Regions from separate parts of the Acidovorax sp. GW823-FHT02H02 genome, predicted to be linked through region 1. Evidence: predicted binding sites of a transcription regulator. Region 1 holds the regulator's gene; each other region holds the start of a gene.
The links. Region 1 encodes sigma-54, which starts transcription at its own class of promoters, with help from an activator protein. Its sites were predicted from a motif close to TGGCANGNAANCTGCTTT; they were not measured.

Region 1 (4,841 bases):
ACATCGAGTCCGATGCGCTGCGCCACGATGAGCTCAAGCAGACCAGCGTGTTCACGGGCCGGGTGGTCATGACCAAGGGCACCATCGTGCTGCGCGGTGCACAACTGGATGTACGCCAGGATGCCGATGGCTACCAGTACGGCGTGGTGACGGCAGAGCCCGGCAAGCGCGCGTTCTTCCGGCAAAAACGCGACAGCTTGGCCGGCGCCCCGGACGAGTTCATCGAAGGGGAGGGCGAGGTCATCGAATACGACGGCCGTGCTGACAATGTGCGCTTCATCACCCGTGCCGAAATGCGCCGCTACCGGGAATCGGTGGTGACCGATGAGGTCTCGGGCGCCGTCATCGTCTACAACAACCTCACCGATGTGTTCACTGTCGATGGGCAAAAGAAATCGCCCGCCAGCACAGCGGGGGATGCACCCGCCCCCGGCGGGCGCGTGCGCGCCGTGCTGTCGCCCAAGGAGCAACCTCCTGCCGCTACCCCAGCCCCTGCTGCCAGCGGGCCGGTGCTGCGCCCCAGCAACACCCTCGGCGGCGCAAGCAAGTGAGTGCAGCGACCGTGAACACAAGCCCTGACACCCAGGCGGGCAGCCGCCTGGAAGTTGCGCACCTCGAAAAGTCCTATGGCAGCCGCAAGGTCGTCAAGGATGTGTCGCTGGTCGTGCAAAAGGGCGAGGTGGTGGGCTTGCTCGGTCCCAATGGCGCGGGCAAGACCACTTCGTTCTACATGATCGTGGGCCTGGTGCGCTGCGATGGCGGTGACATCCGCATCGATGGCCACTCGGTTGCGGACATGCCCATCCACCGGCGCTCGCGTCTGGGGCTGTCCTATCTGCCGCAAGAGGCGTCGATCTTTCGCAAGCTGAACGTCGAGGAAAACGTGCGCGCCGTGCTGGAGCTGCAGCGGGGCGACGACGGCAAACCGCTCGCCCGGAAGGAGATCGAAGCACGCCTCACAGCCTTGCTGCAGGAGTTGCGCGTGGACCATCTGCGCGATTCGCCGGCCCTGGCCCTGTCGGGCGGCGAGCGCCGCCGGGTCGAGATCGCCCGCGCGCTGGCCACCCAGCCGCGCTTCATCCTGCTCGACGAGCCCTTCGCCGGCATCGACCCGATTGCCGTCATCGAGATCCAGCGCATCATCGGTTTCCTGAAGGCGCGCGGCATCGGTGTGCTGATCACCGACCACAACGTGCGCGAAACGCTGGGCATCTGCGACCACGCCTTCATCATCAGCGACGGCCATGTCCTGGCCCAGGGCACGCCGTCCGAAATCGTTGACAACGCCGAGGTGCGTCGCGTCTATCTCGGCGAACACTTCCGGATGTGAGCATGGCCCCCACGCTTCCTCATTTCGTGTGGTCGCTGCCCCCCCAGGGGCACCGGCCCGCCTTCGGGCGGCCGGGCGACGGGCTGATTGGTGCCCTTGCGTTGGCAGTGGCATGAAGCCCGGCCTTTCGCTGCGCGTTTCGCAGCACCTGTCGCTCACGCCGCAGTTGCAGCAATCGATCCGGTTGTTGCAGCTGTCGACGCTGGAGCTGTCGCAGGAAGTCGAGCAGATGCTCGACGAGAACCCCTTTCTGGAGCGCACGGCCGATGAAGCGCCGCGCGAGGAGTTTGGCCTGGAAGCCGCCGACACGCCCGCACAGGCCGACGACTACAGCGCGGACGACGCTCTTTTTTCAGGGGCTGCCAGCGCAGGCAACACAAGCGCTGAAAACCCAAATGATGCTGAAACGGCCAGCGCCGGTGCGGACGAGCCCGACTGGAGCGGCGACGGCACGGTGGAAATGGCGCCCAATGACGCCGAGTGGGGCGGCGATGCGCCCGCCCGCAACCGCAACGACGCCGAAGGCGACGAGGCCGACGCCACCGAACTGGCCCGCTCGCAGGAATCACTGACGGCCTTCCTGCACCGCCAGGCGCTGGCGCTGCGCCTGTCCGAGCTCGACCGCGCCGCGCTGCGCTTTCTCATCGAATCGCTCAACGATGACGGCTACCTCGAAGAGCCGCTCGAAGAGCTCGCCATCGGCCTGGCCGGGCCCGACGACCTGGAGCAGATCGAAGAACTGGTGCACCGCTTCACGGTGGCCCAGCACCTGCTGCAAAGCCTGGAGCCTGTGGGCGTGGGCGCGCGCGGCCTGGCCGAGTGCCTGACCTTGCAGCTCAAGGCCCTGGCCGCCGACGAAGACAGCGAGATCGACCCCGATACCGTGCAGACCGCGCTGCGCATCTGCCAGCAGCCGCTGGAGATGCTGGCCCGCCGCGACATCCGGCGCCTGACGCAGCTGTGCGGCGATGGCGAAGAGCGCACGCGTGCCGCCATGGCGCTGATCGCCCGCCTGGAGCCGCGCCCCGGCCGCCGCTTTGCCGATGTGGAGCGCAACATCATCGTGCCCGACGTCATCGTGCGCAAATCCGGGCGCGCCAATGGCGGGGGCCAGCAGAACTTCATCGTGCAGCTCAACCCCGACGTCATGCCGCGCCTGCGCGTGCACGACATCTACGCCGGCGCCCTGCGCGGCCACAAGGGTGGCGAGGGCCACCAGGGCATGCAGCAGCGCCTGCAGGAGGCGCGCTGGTTCATCAAGAACATCCAGCAGCGCTTCGACACCATACTGCGCGTCTCGCGTGCCATCGTGGAACGGCAAAAGAACTTCTTCACCCATGGCGAGCTGGCCATGCGCCCGCTGGTGCTGCGCGACATCGCCGACGAGCTGGGGCTGCACGAGTCCACCATCAGCCGCGTGACCACCGCCAAGTACATGGCGACGCCGATCGGCACCTACGAGCTCAAATACTTCTTTGGCTCCGGCCTGGGCACCGAAACCGGCGGCAACGCATCGAGCACGGCGGTGCGCGCGCTGATCAAGCAGTTCGTGGCGGCCGAAAGCCCCGCCAAGCCGCTGTCCGACAGCCAGATCGCCGAAATGCTCAAGGAGCAGGGCATCGAGTGCGCGCGCCGCACCGTGGCCAAGTACCGCGAGGCGCTCAAGATCGCGCCGGCCAATCTGCGCAAGGCGCTGTAGCCTTTGTGGGCGCGCGCGCCTGCCGCAGCGTGCCCTGTTGGCTGTTTTTTCACCCATCACCCCGCTTTCCACGCCATGGCCCGCATCGTCTTCGACCTTCCCGCGCATTTCGGCTTTGCCACCGAGCTGCAGATCTACATCAGCCACGTCAACCAGGGCGGTCACCTGGACAACGCGCAGTTGCTCACCCTGGTGTCCGAAGCGCGGGTGCGCTTTTTTCAGTCCTTGGGCTACCCCGAGGCGGATGTGGGTGGCCTGTCCATCGTGGTGGGCGATATCGTGGCGCAGTACAAGTCCGAAGGTTTCCATGGCGAAACCATGCGGGTGGAGATGGCGCCGGCGGACTTCAACCGCTACGGCTTCGACCTGGTGTTCTGCATGACCGAGACCACCTCGGGCCGCGAAGTGGCGCGCGGCAAGATCGGCATTGTCTTCATCGGCAAGGCCAGCCGCAAGGTCGCCCCCATCCCGGACTCCATCCGCCAGCTGCTGCTGGCCCGCGCGGGTGAGCCCGGTTCCCCCGCCGTGCCCGAGCGCGTATCCTCCCCATCGACATGAACCACCTCCAACTTTTTCTCCCTTGCGCCGCTGGCGTCGAGGGCTACCTGGCCGACGAGGTGCACGCCATCACCGGCCTCACCGGGCAAGACCTGCTGGTGGGCCGGGGAGGTGTGCTGCTGCGCGCCTCGTGGCGCCATGCGCTGCTGCTCAACCTGCACAGCCGCCTGGCCCAGCGTGTGCTGGTACAGCTGGCGCACCGGCCCTACCGTTCCGAGAACGACCTCTATGGCATGGCCAGCGACGTGGCCTGGGAGATCTGGTTCACCACGCGCCAGACCTTCAAGGTCGAGGTGACGGCGCAGCACAGCCCGCTGCAAAGCCTCAATTTTGCGGGCCTCAAGGTCAAGGATGCCGTGGCCGACCGCTTCCGCCACAAGAGCGGCGTGCGGCCCGACGTGAATACGCAGTGGCCCGACGTGCGCATCCACCTGCACCTGACCACCGACGAGGCCACGATCTACATCGACACCTCGGGCGAGCCGCTGTTCAAGCGCGGCTGGCGCGAGGACAAGGGCGACGCCCCGCTGAAGGAAACCCTGGCCGCCGCCATGATCGCCGCCAGCGGCTGGGACCCGCTGGGCGACAACCCCCAGCCCCTGTACGACCCCTGCTGCGGCAGCGGCACCATCGTGGTCGAGGCCGCGCAGATCGCCTGCCGCATCCCGGCCGGCATGCTGCGCCGCTTTGCGTTCGAGAAACTGCTGCCGTTCCAGGCCCATGTCTGGACTGCTATCAAAAACGAGGCTGAAGGCGCCATACAGAAAAGCGCCGTGCCCATTTTTGGCAGTGATGTCGCCTTCCGCATGGTCGATTTTGCCCAGCGCAATGCCGAGCGCGCCGGCGTGGCCGATGCCGTGCAGCTGCGCGGTGGCGATGCCCTGCAGCGCATGCCGCCCTGCGAGCAGCCCGGCGTGATGCTGCTGAACCCGCCCTACGGCGAGCGCATCGCTGCCGCCGGCACGGCGGGCCGCAACGCCAGTGAGCGCGCGGCCGACCGCGCCCAGGGCCTGGCCGTGGGCCGCGAAGAGGCGCACACCGACGATGGTGGCGAGTTCTTCAGCCAGCTCGCCGCGCACTGGAAGAAGAACTACGCCGGCTGGCAGGCCTGGATGCTCACACCCGACCTCAAACTGCCCGGCAAGATGCGCCTGAAGGAATCGCGCCGCGTGCCGATGTGGAACGGCCCCATCGAATGCCGGCTGTTCCGCTTCGACATGGTCAAGGGCTCGGTGCGCGCGCCGCGTGCCGCCG
Region 2 (4,841 bases), on a different contig from region 1:
GCACCCAGCGCCAGTGCATGCGCGGCGCCCGCACCAGCAGCACCAGGGGCACCGCCGCCCACAGGTAGCGCAAGGCGCCCAGCTGGAAGGGCGTGAAGCTGCGCAGGCCCCACTTCATGGCCACGAAGTTCACGCCCCAGAGCACCACCACCGCCAGCGCGGCCAGAAGATCGCGGCCCCGCATCGGGCCAGGTGCAGCAGGCATTTGCCGCCTTACTGCGCAGCGCGCGCCGCTTCGTCGGCCCAGCGCAAGACGATTCCCCCCAGGATGCGGCCGGATGGCGATGGTGCGCCACAGCGGGCCAGAAAGCGCAAGGTGATGGAATGCATGCTGGGGGATCTCCGCAAAAGGGACGCCAGACATTATTCACCAGCGTCTGCAGCCTGCCGATAGCCCCCAAGCGATCGAGCAGCTGCCGCCATCGCCTGATGTGAGCGTAATACCACTTTGCGCGAGCAATCCATGCATTGCGCTACGGATGGTGCAGCCCCGCATGGTTTTGCCGTCTGCCCTGGCCGCCGGCACGGTAGCCGAGCAGGGCCATGAGGTGGTGGGCGCCATCCGCCGCGTGACCGACATCGTGGGCGAAATCCGCGCCAGATGCGCATTTGAGGCGGTTTTGGGCATTATTTCTCGCTGTTCAACAGCGGTGGCGATGCAACACCCCGTTCGCCTTCCCTTGCCAGCTCTGCCAATTCCACCGCGGTGAACACGCGGGAACGGGTGTGGAAGGCCTTGCCCTCCGGCCCCTCCAGCGAGAAGGTGCCACCCGTTCCCTCGATCACATCGATGATGAGCTGCGTGTGTTTCCAGGTCTCGTACTGCGCGCGCCCGATGTAGAACGGGCAGCCGCCGATGTCGCCCAGGTACACGTCGCCCGCACCCATCGTGATCTCGCCGGGCAGATAGCAGTTGGCCGCGCTGTTGTCGCAGCAGCCGCCCGACTGGTGGAACATCAATTCGGGGCCGTGCTTGGTTTGCAGAAAGGCCACCAGCTCCAGCGCGGCGGGGGTGGCGATGACTTTTTCGACCATGGTTGTCTCCAGCGTGCGATGCAAAAGAAGCAAAAAGCGGCGCGTTGGAACAACGCGCCGCCAGCAGCGTGTCCTGCGGTTCACAGGCCGTTTCTGGCTAGGCGTCTCCGTCGCAGACAGTAGCAACGCTACGGCAAGACGGAGCAACGACGCCAGGGACGGTCTGTGGGCCGCCGCCCCTCAGAAGAAGCCTAGCTTGTTTTCGCTGTAGCTGACGAGCAGGTTCTTCGTTTGCTGGTAGTGGTCCAGCATCATCTTGTGCGTCTCACGCCCGATGCCCGATTCCTTGTAGCCGCCAAACGCCGCGTGCGCGGGGTAGGCGTGGTAGCAGTTGGTCCACACGCGCCCGGCCTTGATCGCGCGGCCCATGCGGTAGGCGACATTGCCATTGCGGCTCCACACGCCGGCGCCCAGGCCGTACAGCGTGTCGTTGGCAATCGCCAGCGCCTCGGCCTCGTCCTTGAAGGTGGTAACGGCCAGCACGGGGCCGAAGATTTCTTCCTGGAAGATGCGCATCTTGTTGTGGCCCTTGAACAGCGTGGGCTGCACGTAGTAGCCGCCCTCCAGGTCGCCGCCCAGGTGGGCCTGGCCGCCGCCGGCCAGCACCTCGGCGCCTTCCTGCTTGCCCAGGTCGAGGTAGCTCAGGATCTTGGTGAGCTGCTCCTTGCTGGCCTGGGCGCCCATCATGCTGTCGGTGTCGAGCGGGTTCTGGTGCTGGATGGCGGCCACGCGCTTCAGGACACGCTCCATGAACTTGTCATAGATCGATTCCTGGATCAGCGCGCGCGATGGGCAGGTGCAGACCTCGCCCTGGTTGAACGCGAACAGCACCAGGCCTTCGATGGCCTTGTCCAGAAACGCATCGTCCTTGTCCATCACATCGGCAAAGAAGATGTTGGGGCTCTTGCCGCCCAGCTCCAGCGTGGCGGGGATGAGGTTGTTGGCGGCGGCCTGCGCAATCACGCGGCCGGTGCTGGTGGAGCCGGTGAACGCAATCTTGGCGATGCGCTTGCTCGTGGCCAGCGGCATGCCGGCCTCGCGGCCAAAGCCGTTGACAATGTTGAGCACGCCGGGCGGCAGCAGGTCGGCAATCAGCTCGGCCAGGATGAGGATGGAGATGGGCGTGGACTCTGCCGGCTTGAGCACCACGCAGTTGCCCGCACCAATCGCAGGGGCCAGCTTCCAGGCCGCCATCAGGATGGGGAAGTTCCACGGAATGATCTGGCCCACCACGCCGAGCGGCTCCTGGATGTGGTACGCCACGGTGTTCTCGTCGATGTTGGAGAGGGCACCTTCTTGTGCCCGCACGCAGCCCGCAAAGTAGCGGAAATGGTCCACGGTGAGCGGGATGTCGGCGTTCAGCGTCTCGCGGATGGCCTTGCCGTTGTCCACGGTTTCGGCATAGGCCAGCAGCTCCAGGTTCTGTTCGATGCGGTCAGCAATCTTCAGCAGGATGTTGCCGCGCGTGGCGGCGTCGGTCTTGCCCCAGGCGTCGCTTGCGGCGTGCGCGGCGTCCAGCGCCAGCTCGATGTCTTCGGCGGTGGAGCGGGCGGCCTGGGTGTAGACCTTGCCGTTGACCGGCGAGATCACATCAAAGTATTGGCCCTTGACCGGGGGCACGAACTGGCCGCCGATGAAGTTGTTGTACCGGGGCTGGTAGGCGATCTTGGCGCCAGCGGCGCCGGGGGCTGCGTAAACGGTCATGGTGCATGTCTCCTGCGAGGGTTGTGTGCATCGGGCCGACCCTGCGGGTCCGTCCGATACCCACCCTCTACTCAAGACGCATGCCAGCACGCGCCGGCGCGTGGGGCCTTGATTTCATTGGAGTTTTTCTGCCGGCCAGGGTGTAGACCTGTCGCGACGGACAACACCGCACTGTGCCGGGCCGCGACACCTGTCACGAACTGGAACAGTTGGCGCCCACCTTGCGCCCATGCCTTTACCCCCCGGCGCATTGAGCTTGCAGCAACTGTCCAGCACGGCCATCGACCAGGCCCTGCAAGCCGCACGCGGCAACCTGTCACAGGCAACGCGCCAGCTGGGCATCAGCCGCCAGACGCTGTACCGCAAGCTGGCTTCACGCACGCATGGATCAGCCCTCAATGCAATAGCTCTCGACGCCTGATGGATATGCGCGAGAAGCCATTTTCATCCAGATATCTGTCCCAAATACGGTGCCAGATACCGCCCCGTGTGGCTGGCCGGGTTGGCCGCCAGTTCCTCGGGCGTGCCCACGCCCACCACGGTGCCGCCGCCCGCGCCGCCCTCGGGGCCCATGTCGATGAGCCAGTCGGCGGTTTTGATGACGTCGAGGTTGTGCTCGATGATGACGATGGTGTTGCCCGCATCGCGCAGCTGGTGCAGCACCTTGAGCAGCAGGTCGATGTCGGCAAAGTGCAGGCCGGTGGTGGGCTCGTCCAGGATGTAGAGCGTGCGACCGGTGTCGCGCTTCGATAGCTCCTGCGCCAGCTTCACGCGCTGCGCCTCGCCGCCCGAGAGCGTGGTGGCGCTCTGGCCCAGGCGGATGTACGACAGGCCCACGTCGAGCAGCGTCTGCAGCTTGCGCGCGATGGTGGGCACGTCCTTGAAGTAGGCGGCGGCGTCCTCGACCGTCAGCTCCAGGATCTGCGCGATGTTCTTGCCCTTCCACAGCACTTCGAGCGTCTCGCGGTTGTAGCGCTGGCCGTGGCACACGTCGCAAGGCACGTACACGTCGGGCAGAAAGTGCATCTCCACCTTCACCACGCCGTCGCCCTGGCAGGCCTCGCAGCGGCCACCGGCCACGTTGAAGGAAAAGCGGCCGGGGCCGTAGCCGCGCTCCCTGGCGGTGTTGACCTCGGCCATCAGCTCGCGGATGGGCGTGAACAGGCCGGTGTAGGTGGCGGGGTTGCTGCGCGGCGTACGGCCGATGGGCGACTGATCGACGTTGATGACCTTGTCGAAGTATTCGATGCCCACGATCTCTTCGTGCGGCGCAGGCTCGTCGTGCGCGCGGTACAGCTGGCGCGCCACGGCCTTGTAGAGCGTGTCGTTGACCAGCGTGCTCTTGCCCGAGCCCGACACGCCCGTCACGCAGGTGAGCAGCCCCACGGGGAAATCCACCGTCACGTCCTGCAGGTTGTTGCCCGTGGCGCCCGCCACGCGCAGCGCCTGCACGGCGCCCTGGCGGGCATGGTGCTCGGCCATGCGCTCGGCGCGGCGCTTGCTGGCCTCGGTCTGCGGAAAGCGCGACTTGGCCTTGGCCTCGACCACCGGCGCGGCCGGCTCCAGCACCGGCAGCCAGGGCGTGCGGCGCCGGGGCACGGCAATGGTGCGCGCACCCGACAGGTACTGGCCCGTGAGCGACTGCGCATTGGCGCGCACTTCGTCGTACGTGCCCTGCGCCATCACGCGGCCGCCGTGCACGCCGGCGCCGGGGCCCATGTCGATCACCTGGTCGGCGGCGCGCATCATGTCTTCGTCGTGCTCGACCACGATCACGCTGTTGCCGATGTCGCGCAGGTGCTGCAGCGTGGCAATCAGGCGGTCGTTGTCGCGCTGGTGCAGGCCGATGCTGGGCTCGTCCAGCACATACATCACGCCCGTCAGGCCCGAGCCGATCTGTGACGCCAGGCGGATGCGCTGCGCCTCGCCGCCGGAGAGGGTCTCGGCGCTGCGGTCCAGGCTCAAATAGCTCAGGCCCACGTCGTTCAGAAACTGCAGCCGCGTGGCGATCTCGCGCACCACCTTGTCGGCAATCTCGGCCTTGGCGCCGGTGAGCTTGAGGTCGTTGAACCAGGCATGGGCATCGCTCAGCGTGGCGTGGC
Region 3 (4,841 bases), on a different contig from region 1:
GCGTTCTTTTCAGGAGAGTTCATGGCCATCGAATTCGGTGTCTGTTGGAGGTATCTGGTGGCGGTCCAACCGCGGTTTGCGGGCGTGAGGGGACGGCGCTACTGCCAGCCACCGCCCAGCGCCTTGTACAGCCGCACATGGTCGGCCGACACGCTGGCCACGGTGGCGGCCACGCTGTCCTGGGTGGACAGCAGCGTGCGCTGGGTTTCCAGCACCGATTGGAAGTCGATCAGGCCGCTGCTGTAGCGCTGGCGGGCCAGCAAGTCCGCATTGCCCGCGGCGTCGGCGGCCGCCTGCAGCCGCACCAGGCGTTCGCGGTCCCCTTGCAGGGCCACCAGGGCGTCTTCCACATCCTTGAGCGCCGTGAGCACCGAGGCTTCATAGGCCACGCGGGCCTGCGCCAGCGCCGCCTCCTGCACACGCACCTGCGCCCGCGCCGCGCCACCATCGAACACGGGCACCGACACACTGGCCAGCAAGGCGCTGACCACGGAGCTGCCATTGCCGAGGGCGCCCAGCGTGAGGGCGCGCAGGCCCAGATTGCCCGAAATGCTGAAGTCGGGGTAGCGCGCGGCATCGGCTTGCGACACCCGGGCCAGAGCGGCGGCAATGCGCTGCTCGGCAGCGCGCACATCGGGCCGCTGGCGCAGGGTTTCTGCAGGAATGGCCAGCGCCAGGTCTTGCGCGGGCTGGGGCACGGCGGCGGGCTCTGCCAGCAGCGCATCGAGCGCCAGCGGGGCCTGTCCGGTCAGCACGGCCAGGCTGTGGCGCGACTGTGCCAGGCTCGATGCGAGCGCGGGAATCTGCGCTGCCGTCTGCTCGGCCGCCGCACGGGCCTGCTCGGCCACCAGCGAGGTGGTCAGCCCGGCCTGCAGGCGCCACTGGGTGATCTGCAGCGTCTCCTGCTGGCTCGCCAGGTTGCTGCGCGCAATGGCCAGCCGCTGCTGCAGGCCCCGCAGCTCGACGTAGTTCACGGCGGTTTCGGCGGCCAGCGACACCTGCACGTCGGCCAGGCTGGCCTCGGCGGCCCGGGCATCGGCCTGGCTGGCGTTCACGCCGCTGCGCAGGCGGCCAAATACATCGGGCTCCCAGCTGGCGTCAAACCCCGCCTGAAAATTGTTGCCCGTGCTGTTCGAGGCCCGGCTGCGCTGCGCCGAAGCCGAAGCCCCCACGCTGGGCAGCAGGCCGGCAGCCTGCACATCCACCTGGGCGCGCGCCTGCTGCAAGGCGGCTTGCGCGCTGCGCACGCTGGTGTTGGCCTGCAGGGCCTGCGTGACCAGCTGCGTGAGCTGCGGGTCGTTGAACCGCTGCCACCATTGCGCCAGGGAGGTGGCGGGCATGTCCGCAGCAGTTGGCGCGGACCATGCGGGCGGCACCGGTGTCTGCGGCTGCCGGCTGTCGGGTGGCGCCAGGCTGGCACAGCCGGCCAGCAGGGCCACGGCCGAGGTCAACCACCAGGGTGAAACAGCGCCCATCCGGCGAAAAGGGGCGCGCTGCGCAGGATGCGCTGCGGTGGCAAAGGAACGTTCATTCATGGCATAGAGGCAGCGTGCATGGCAGGCCCCATTGTGCGGTTCAGTCATGTCCTGCCCGCTACAGCCAAGTGAAGCCCGGGTAAAGCTGCCGCACATTGCACCCGAACGATCCCTGCGTAGCGGCGCCGGTCAACGCCCCCGCAATTCAGCCCCCCAGGGCGTCCAGCGGCCAGCGGGGTTTGACGTCGAACGCATAGGCGCGGTTGGCCATCTGCTGGCCCGCCTGCAGCCGCATGGCGGCCGCCATGGCGATCATGGCGCCGTTGTCGGTGCACAGGTGCAGCTCGGGGTAGTGCACGCGCACCTTGCCCTGCGCGCAAGCCGCATCGAGCTGGGCGCGCAAATGCCGGTTGGCGCCCACGCCACCCGCCACCACCACGCGCTTCAAGCCCGTCTGCTTCAGGGCCGTGAGCGTTTTTTTCACCAGCACTTCCACAATCGCCGCCTCGGTACTCGCGGCCAGGTCGGGCTTGCGCGCCTCCAGCGCATCCCCGAGCTTCTTGGCCTGGGTGAGCACGGCGGTCTTGAGCCCGGCAAAGGAAAAATCAAGGTTGCCGCTGTGCAGCAAGGGGCGCGGCAGCTTGAAGGCCGCCGGGTCGCCCTGCTCGGCCAGGCGCGACAGCGCGGGCCCGCCAGGGTAGCCCAGGCCCATGAGCTTGGCCGACTTGTCAAACGCCTCGCCGGCCGCATCGTCGATGGTTTCGCCCAGCAGTTCGTAGCGGCCCACGCCGTCCACCCGCATGAGCTGCGTGTGGCCGCCCGACACCAGCAAGGCCACGAAGGGAAATTCCGGCGGGTCGGCACTCAAAAAGGGCGACAGCAAATGCCCTTCGAGGTGGTGCACGCCCAGCACGGGCTTGTCGAGTGCGGCGCCCAGCGCGCAGGCCACGCCAGCGCCCACCAGCAGTGCACCGGCCAGGCCCGGCCCGCGGGTGTAGGCCACCACATCCACGTCGGCCAGGTGCTGGCCCGCTTCGGCCATGACGGCCTCGGTCAGCGGCAGCACGCGGCGGATATGGTCGCGGCTGGCCAGCTCGGGCACCACGCCGCCATAGGCCTGGTGCATCTCGATCTGGCTGTGCAAGGCATGCGCCAGCAAGCTGGGCACGGCCACCCCGCCGGTGGAGCGGACCAGCGCCACGCCGGTTTCATCGCACGAAGATTCAATACCCAGGATCAGCAAGCTCATGCCCCGAGTGTAAAACCCGGCGCCTGCCCAGTCGGGTCCACCGCCAACTCACAGCCAACGCCCACAGCGTGCACCATCCCGGCGCACCAACATGTGGCGTAAATCTTGCTTGTTGCTGCGGCATGACCGACGCCCTGCGCATTGTGGTGGTGGCCCCCGACCTGGCCATTGCCGACCCCGACGACGAACACGCCGCCGCACAGGCGGAACGCTCGCGGGCGCTGCGCATCGGCCTGCTGGAAAACAACTTCAACCTCATTGCCACGCTGCCGGCCGATGTGTTTCTGGGCGAGCGGCTGGCCCAGCTGCAGCCCGACCTGATCATCGTGGACGCAGAAAGCGAGGCCCGCGACGCCCTCGAACATGTGGTGATGGCCACCCGCGACGCACGCCGCCCCATCGTCATGTTCACCAATGACGAGGACACCACGCATGTGAAAGACGCCGTGGCCGCCGGCGTGTCGGCCTACATCGTGGCCGGGCTGGCGCCCCAGCGCATCCGCCCCATCCTGGATGTGGCCATGGCGCGCTTTGCGCACGAGCAGGCACTGCGCACCGAACTGGCCGACGCCAGAACCGAGCTGCAGGACCGCAAGACCATCGACCGCGCCAAGGGCGTGCTGATGCAGCGCCAGGGCCTCACCGAACAGGCGGCCTACGAAAAACTGCGCAAAACCGCCATGGACAAGGGCCTGAAGCTGGGCGAAGTAGCCAGGCGGATGCTCGACATGGTCGATCTGCTGGGCTGAGGCGCCAACCGCCCAGGAAAAAAAGCGCCACCCGAAGGCAGCGCTTTGCAGGTTGCGCAGAGATCGTGCAGGCGCGCTCAGAACGCCGGAACCACGGCACCCTTGTATTTTTCCTGGATGAATTTCTTCACCTCGGCGCTGTGCAGGGCCTTGATCAGCTTGGCAATGCTGGCGTCGTTGGCACGGTCGGCACGGGCAGCCACGATGTTGGTGTAGGGCGAGTCGGCACCTTCGATGAACAAGGCGTCCTTGGTGGGGTTGAGCTTGGCTTCGATCGCATAGTTGGTATTGATCAGGGCCAGGTCCACGTCGGCCAGCGCACGGGGCAGCAGCGGCGCTTCGAGTTCCTTGAACTTCAGCTTCTTGGGGCTCTTGACCACATCGAGCGGCGTGGGCGTGAGGCTCTTGGGGTCCTTCAGCCCGATCAGCCCCTGCTTGGCCAGCAGGATCAGGGCGCGACCGCCATTGGACGGATCGTTGGGAATGGCCACCGTGGCGCCGTCCTTGAGGTCCTTCAGGTTCTTGATCTTGCTGGAATAGGCGCCGAAGGGCTCCACATGCACCTTGCCGCCCGGCACTTGCACCAGGCTGGTCTTGCGGTCCTTGTTGAAGCTGTCCAGGTAGGGCTGGTGCTGGAAGAAGTTGGCATCGAGCTGCTTGTCCTCCACGGCCATGTTGGGCTGCACATAGTCGCTGAACTCCTTGACCTGCAGATCCACACCCTGGGCCTTGAGCTGGGGTTTCACGAAATTCAGGATCTCGGCGTGCGGCACGGCCGTGGCGGCCACTTTCAGTACGTCGGCGGCATGGGCGCTGACGGCCAGGGCGGCGAGGGCCAGTGCGGACAGGGTCTTCTTCAACATGAGGGGGGCTCTTTCAACGGATGAATACACGGCAGGGCCCCAAAAATACGGGATAACCCTGAACTGGACAGCAAGTGTAAACAGCCATGCCGCCGGAAGTCGGTTCTTTAGCTATTTCTTGATATAAAAATGAGGTTTTATATACAAGGCAATCCGCTCGCATCTCGTTTGCGCCGGAGATGCTTGACGCAATGCCGGGGCGTCCAATAGCCCGATTTCGCCCCAACCCTGCGGGCAAGTGCCTTGCCGGGCGGTCTGCGGCGTTGCGGCGCTTGCCAATAGCACGGGCTATTGGCTGCGCACCGCGCCTTGCACCCCATTCCGGCAAGGCACTTGCGCGGCCATGAAAAGATCGTGAACACGTTCCGAGACCAACAAGCCCCAGGTGATGCCAGCTGCCACTCGACCGATGAAGGTGCGGGCCAGGCGGGCTGCATCAAGGTGAGCGAGGCCCCAGCCTGCGCGAAGACAGGCCTGCCGCTGCCGCCATCGGGGGCGAACTGGC
Region 4 (4,841 bases), on a different contig from region 1:
GGCCAGCGGCGTCAGCACGAACACGCCGGTCAACAGGTCAAAGCCCAGCAGGTAAAGCATGCAAAAACCCACCGGGAACAGGATGGCGCCCACCAGTGCCGAGCCCGACATGACGGTGGCCGTGACGGCGAACACCGCCGCCAGTGCCAGGATGGCGCCCGCCATGTAGGCGCGGATCAGGGCGTCGCGGGTGGACATGTAGATCTTGGATTCGCCGGCGTCCACCATTTTGGTGACGAATTCGGAGGGGACGAGATAGGCCATGGGTTTCTTTCTGCGGTCTGTCTGGGAGCGGTGCCAGGGTTGCCAAGGGTGCGGTGGATGCCGGCCTGCACGCTAAGCGTGGCAAGCCAGCCGGGCTGGCGTGGGATCACGCCGCCGGGGTGCGCCGTTGCGGCCCTGCGATGGGGCGCGTTTCGCTCACGGCGTGGTGGGCCAGTTCGTGGGTGTTGAGCAGCACGGTGCCGTCCTCCACCCGCACCTGAAATGGGGGCGTGCAGCCCTCGTCGGGGGCGGCGGCCTGGCCGTCGCACAGGCCAATGGTCCAGTTGTGCATGGGGCAGGCCACGCTGGTGCCGAAAACAATGCCCTGGCTCAGGGGCCCGCCCTTGTGCGGGCAGCGGTCGAGCAAGGCAAAGATCTCGTTGGACGCGCTGCGGAACACCGCCACGTCCAGGCCTTTTTCGCGGGCCACGCGGCGCGAGCCCAGCACGGGGATATCGTCCACGCGGCAGATGGATGTCCATTCGGTCATTGCTATTCCTTTTGTGGCTTCTTGCGCCTGTCGGTAAAACGCTGAGGGCACTTTTGAGATGAAAACTTTCAGACCGCGGCGATCGGGATGAACTGCCGCTGGTCCACCGCTGCCTTGTCCAGCTCGAACCACGGATCGGGCTCGCCATCGAGCGCGAACTGCAGCTGCTCCCACAGCGCCTGGCGGCCGGCGTGGTCTTCGAGGATGCGTTTTTTCACGTAGTCGAGGCCCACGCGGTTCACGTAGTGCACGGTGCGCTCCAGGTACCAGCCCTCCTGGCGGTACAGCTCGCAGAACGCGCCGGTGTACTCCAGCACTTCCTCGGCGGTCTTGAGCTTGGTGAAGAAGTGCGCCACCTCGGTCTTGATGCCGCCGTTGCCGGCCACGTACATCTCCCAGCCGCTGTCCACGCCGATGATGCCCACGTCCTTGATGCCGGCCTCGGCGCAATTGCGCGGGCAGCCGCTCACGGCAAACTTGACCTTGTGCGGTGCGTACATGCGCCACATGGCGCGCTCCAGGTCCTTGCCCATCTGCGTGCTGTCCTGCGTACCCATGCGGCACCATTCGCTGCCCACGCAGGTCTTCACGGTGCGCAGGGCCTTGGCGTAGGCGTGGCCGCTGGGCATGCCGATGTCCTTCCACACCGCCTGCAGGTCTTCCTTCTTCACGCCCAAGAGGTCAATGCGCTGGCCGCCTGTCACCTTCACGGTGGGAATCTTGTATTTGTCCACCGCATTGGCAATGCGGCGCAGCTCGTCGGCCGTGGTCTCGCCGCCCCACATGCGCGGGATGACGCTGTAGGTGCCGTCTTTCTGGATGTTGGCGTGGCTGCGTTCGTTGATGGCGCGGCTTTGCGGGTCGTCCTTGGCGTCCTTGGGCCAGGTGCTGATGAGGTAGTAGTTGACGGCGGGGCGGCAGGTGGCGCAGCCATTGGGCGTCTTCCATTCCATGAAATGAAAGACATCGGCAATGGACAGCAGCTTGTTGGTGCGGATCGCCTCGCGCACCGCCTGGTGGCCGTGGTCGGTGCAACCGCAGATCGCCTTGGTCCTGGGCGTGGCGCTGTAGTCACCGCCCGCCGTGAACATGATGATCTGCTCGACCAGGCCGGTGCACGAGCCGCACGATGCGCTGGCCTTGGTGTGCTTGCGCACTTCATCGAGCGTGAACAGGCCCTTGTCCTTGATGGCCTTGCAGATGGCGCCCTTGGTCACGCCGTTGCAGCCGCAGACCTCGTCGCTGTCGGCCATGGCGGCGGCCTTGTTCTGGCCCTGGTGGCCTGCGTCGCCGATGTTGCTTTCGCCAAACATCAGCTTGTCGCGGATGTCGTTCACCGTGCGGCCGTCGCGCAGCAGCTTGAAGTACCAGCTGCCGTCCACCGTGTCGCCGTACAGGCAGGCGCCCACGAGCTTGTCGTCCTTGAGCACCAGCTTCTTGTACACGCCGCCAAAGGGGTCGCTCATCACGATCTCTTCGGTGTTCTCGCCGCCCTGGAAGTCGCCTGCTGAAAAAAGGTCGATGCCCGTGACCTTGAGCTTGGTGGATGTGAGCGAACCTTGGTAGCGGCCAATGCCGAACTCGGCCAGGTGGTTGGCCAGCACCTTGCCCTGCTCGAACAGCGGGGCCACCAGGCCATAGGCAATGCCCCGGTGCGCGGCGCATTCGCCCACGGCGTAGATGCGCGCGTCGGTGGTGGTCTGCAGCGTGTCGCTCACCACGATGCCGCGGTTCACATGCAGGCGCATCTTTTCGGCCAGAGCCGTGTTGGGTCGGATGCCCACGGCCATCACCACCAGGTCGGCGGGCACCTCGGTGCCGTCCTTGAACCTGACGCTGGCCACGCGACCTTCGGCGTTGCCCACCAGCTCCTGCGTCTGCGCCTTCATCAGAAACTGCATGCCGCGCTCGGCCAGCGACTTCTGCAGCATCTTGCCGGCCACATCGTCGAGCTGGCGCTCCATCAGCCAGTCGCCCACATGCACCACCGTCACCTGCATGCCGCGCTTCATGAGGCCGTTGGCGGCCTCCAGCCCCAGCAGGCCGCCGCCGATGACGACGGCGTGCTGGTAGGTGGCTGCGGCATCGATCATGGCCTGCGTGTCGGCAATGTCACGGTAGGCCAGCACACCCTTTAAATCTTTGCCGGGGATGGGCAGGATGAACGGGTTGGAGCCCGTGGCCATGATCAGGCGGTCGTATTCGGCGGTGATGGTTTCGCCCACGGCGTTGGTGGCGCGCACGGTGCGGTGCACGCGGTCCACGTCGGTCACGGTAAAGCCGGTGTGCAGCGTGATCTGGTTGTCCTGGTACCAGGCCCAGTCGTTGAGGATGATCTCGTCGATGGTCTGCTCGCCCGCCAGCACGGGAGACAGCAGGATGCGGTTGTAGTTGGGGTGCGGTTCGGCACCGAACACCGTGATGTCGTAGAGGTCGGGCGCAATCTTCAGCAGCTCTTCGAGCGAGCGGACGCCGGCCATGCCATTTCCCACCATCACCAGCCTGGATTTTTTCATCGTGACCCCCGTAGGCGTTTCGGCAAAACAAAAAGGCGTCCGCGCGGTGCACCGGCTTCGCAGCCAGCACTCCCGCAGGGACGCCATCGTCTTCGTCAGCCCGATCCGCCATTGCACCGGGCTCAACAGGTGGCCTACCTTGGCCACGCCCAGGGTTATGCAAGGCCTGTGCCAGCGATGCTTAAAATGGGTGGTTAAAGTGAAGCCCTGCTGCAGCGCTTGTTTGGCAAGCGTTTGCAGCTATCAAGTTAAAAGCAAGATCAGAGCCGATGTCGATATCGGTGCAGGGTCTGCGTGGCGGCCGTGCCAGCTTGGTGCATGGGCACCCCAGGGGGGATTCCCCGTCGGGTGGGCGCGAAAGCACCCCCTTCAGGAGCCGGGCGTTGCCATGCCGCCCGTGGTGTCGTCGCTCCAGCTGCCCCCCAGCACTTTGTACAGCGTGATCCGGTTGGCCTGCTCGGCCAGTGCCAGCGCGATCAGTGTCTGCTGCGCGCCGTAGAGCGAGCGCTGGGCGTCCAGTACGGGCAGGAAGCTGTCTGCGCCCAGGCGGTAGCGGGCTTCGGACAGCTGCAGTGCCTTCAGCGTGGCAGCCTGCAGCGATTGCTGGGCCTGCAGGCGCTCGGCCAGCGTGGCGCGGTCGGCCAGGGCATCGGCCACTTCGCGGAACGCGGTCTGCACGGCCTTTTCGTACTGGGCAACGGCGGTGTCGCGCGCGGTTTCGGCGATCTGCAGGTTGGCGCGGTTGCGGCCCGAATCAAAGATGGGCAGACGGATCTGCGGCGCAAAGCTCCAGGTGCCGTTGCCGCCGTCGAACAGGCCCGAGAGCGCGTTGCTGGCGGTGCCCGCCGACGCCGTGAGCGTGATGCTGGGGAAGAACGCGGCCCGCGCAGCGCCAATGCTGGCGTAGGCGCCGCGCAGCGTGTATTCGGCCGCGCGCACGTCGGGGCGGTTGAGCAGCACCGACGAGGGCAGGCCGGCCGGCACGGCCAGCAGCGCGGCGGCGGGTGGGGCGAGGGTGGGCGTGGGCTCTGTGGATGCCGATGCCGATGCGGCCGTGTTCACCCCCTCGGGCAGCAGCGCGGCGGGCACGGGCGCGCCCACCAGCAGGGCCAGCGCATTGCGGTCGCGCGCCACCTGGCTGGTGAAGGCGGCCACGTCGGTGCGGGCCGCGTCCACGGTGGTCTGGGCTTGTGCCAGCGTGAGGCCCGAGGCCGCGCCCAGCGCGTGGCTGCGCTCGGTCAGCTCAAACGACTTCTGGCGGCTGCGCAGCGTGTCTTGCGCCAGTCGCAGGCGCCGGCCATCGGCATCCAGCGTGAGCCAGGCGTTGGCCACCTCGGCCACCAGGCTCAGCTGCACGCTGCGGCGGCTTTCGGTGGTGCGCAAGAATTCCTGCAGCGCGGCCTCGTTGAGGTTTTTCACGCGGCCAAACAGGTCGATCTCGTAGCTGCTGAACCCGAGCTGCGCGCTGTACTGGCTGCTGATGGGCGAGCGGCCGCTGGTGGTCAGGTCCTGGGCGGTGCGTGTGCGCGTGCCGGCGCCAGTGGCCCCCACGGCGGGGAAGCGGTTGGATT

Region 2: a site for sigma-54 is predicted at 2,856-2,873, ahead of exaC (acetaldehyde dehydrogenase ExaC). Genes of this name have one in related genera too.
Region 3: a site for sigma-54 is predicted at 2,819-2,836, ahead of AC1RDS_RS01010 (ANTAR domain-containing response regulator). Genes of this name have one in related genera too.
Region 4: a site for sigma-54 is predicted at 3,427-3,444, ahead of nirB (nitrite reductase large subunit NirB). Genes of this name have one in related genera too.

What each region holds. Positions count from the first base shown of each region.
Region 1 covers NZ_JBXAJH010000014.1:13,297-18,137, forward strand. Annotated here, with positions in the region: gene lptA (lipopolysaccharide transport periplasmic protein LptA) at 1-551, shown strand, start outside; gene lptB (LPS export ABC transporter ATP-binding protein) at 563-1,330, shown strand; gene AC1RDS_RS15055 (RNA polymerase factor sigma-54) at 1,443-3,029, shown strand; gene AC1RDS_RS15060 (acyl-CoA thioesterase) at 3,105-3,587, shown strand; gene AC1RDS_RS15065 (THUMP domain-containing class I SAM-dependent RNA methyltransferase) at 3,584-4,841, shown strand, end outside.
Region 2 covers NZ_JBXAJH010000015.1:69,824-74,664, reverse strand. Annotated here, with positions in the region: gene AC1RDS_RS16000 (EamA family transporter) at 1-205, opposite strand, end outside; gene AC1RDS_RS15995 (DUF779 domain-containing protein) at 628-1,035, opposite strand; gene exaC (acetaldehyde dehydrogenase ExaC) at 1,216-2,739, opposite strand; gene AC1RDS_RS15985 (helix-turn-helix domain-containing protein) at 2,969-3,160, shown strand; gene uvrA (excinuclease ABC subunit UvrA) at 3,184-4,841, opposite strand, start outside.
Region 3 covers NZ_JBXAJH010000001.1:206,913-211,753, forward strand. Annotated here, with positions in the region: gene AC1RDS_RS00995 (efflux RND transporter periplasmic adaptor subunit) at 1-23, opposite strand, end outside; gene AC1RDS_RS01000 (efflux transporter outer membrane subunit) at 99-1,475, opposite strand; gene tsaD (tRNA (adenosine(37)-N6)-threonylcarbamoyltransferase complex transferase subunit TsaD) at 1,681-2,724, opposite strand; gene AC1RDS_RS01010 (ANTAR domain-containing response regulator) at 2,847-3,473, shown strand; gene AC1RDS_RS01015 (MetQ/NlpA family ABC transporter substrate-binding protein) at 3,551-4,336, opposite strand.
Region 4 covers NZ_JBXAJH010000001.1:248,165-253,005, reverse strand. Annotated here, with positions in the region: gene AC1RDS_RS01195 (formate/nitrite transporter family protein) at 1-264, opposite strand, end outside; gene nirD (nitrite reductase small subunit NirD) at 371-754, opposite strand; gene nirB (nitrite reductase large subunit NirB) at 823-3,270, opposite strand; gene AC1RDS_RS01180 (efflux transporter outer membrane subunit) at 3,640-4,841, opposite strand, start outside.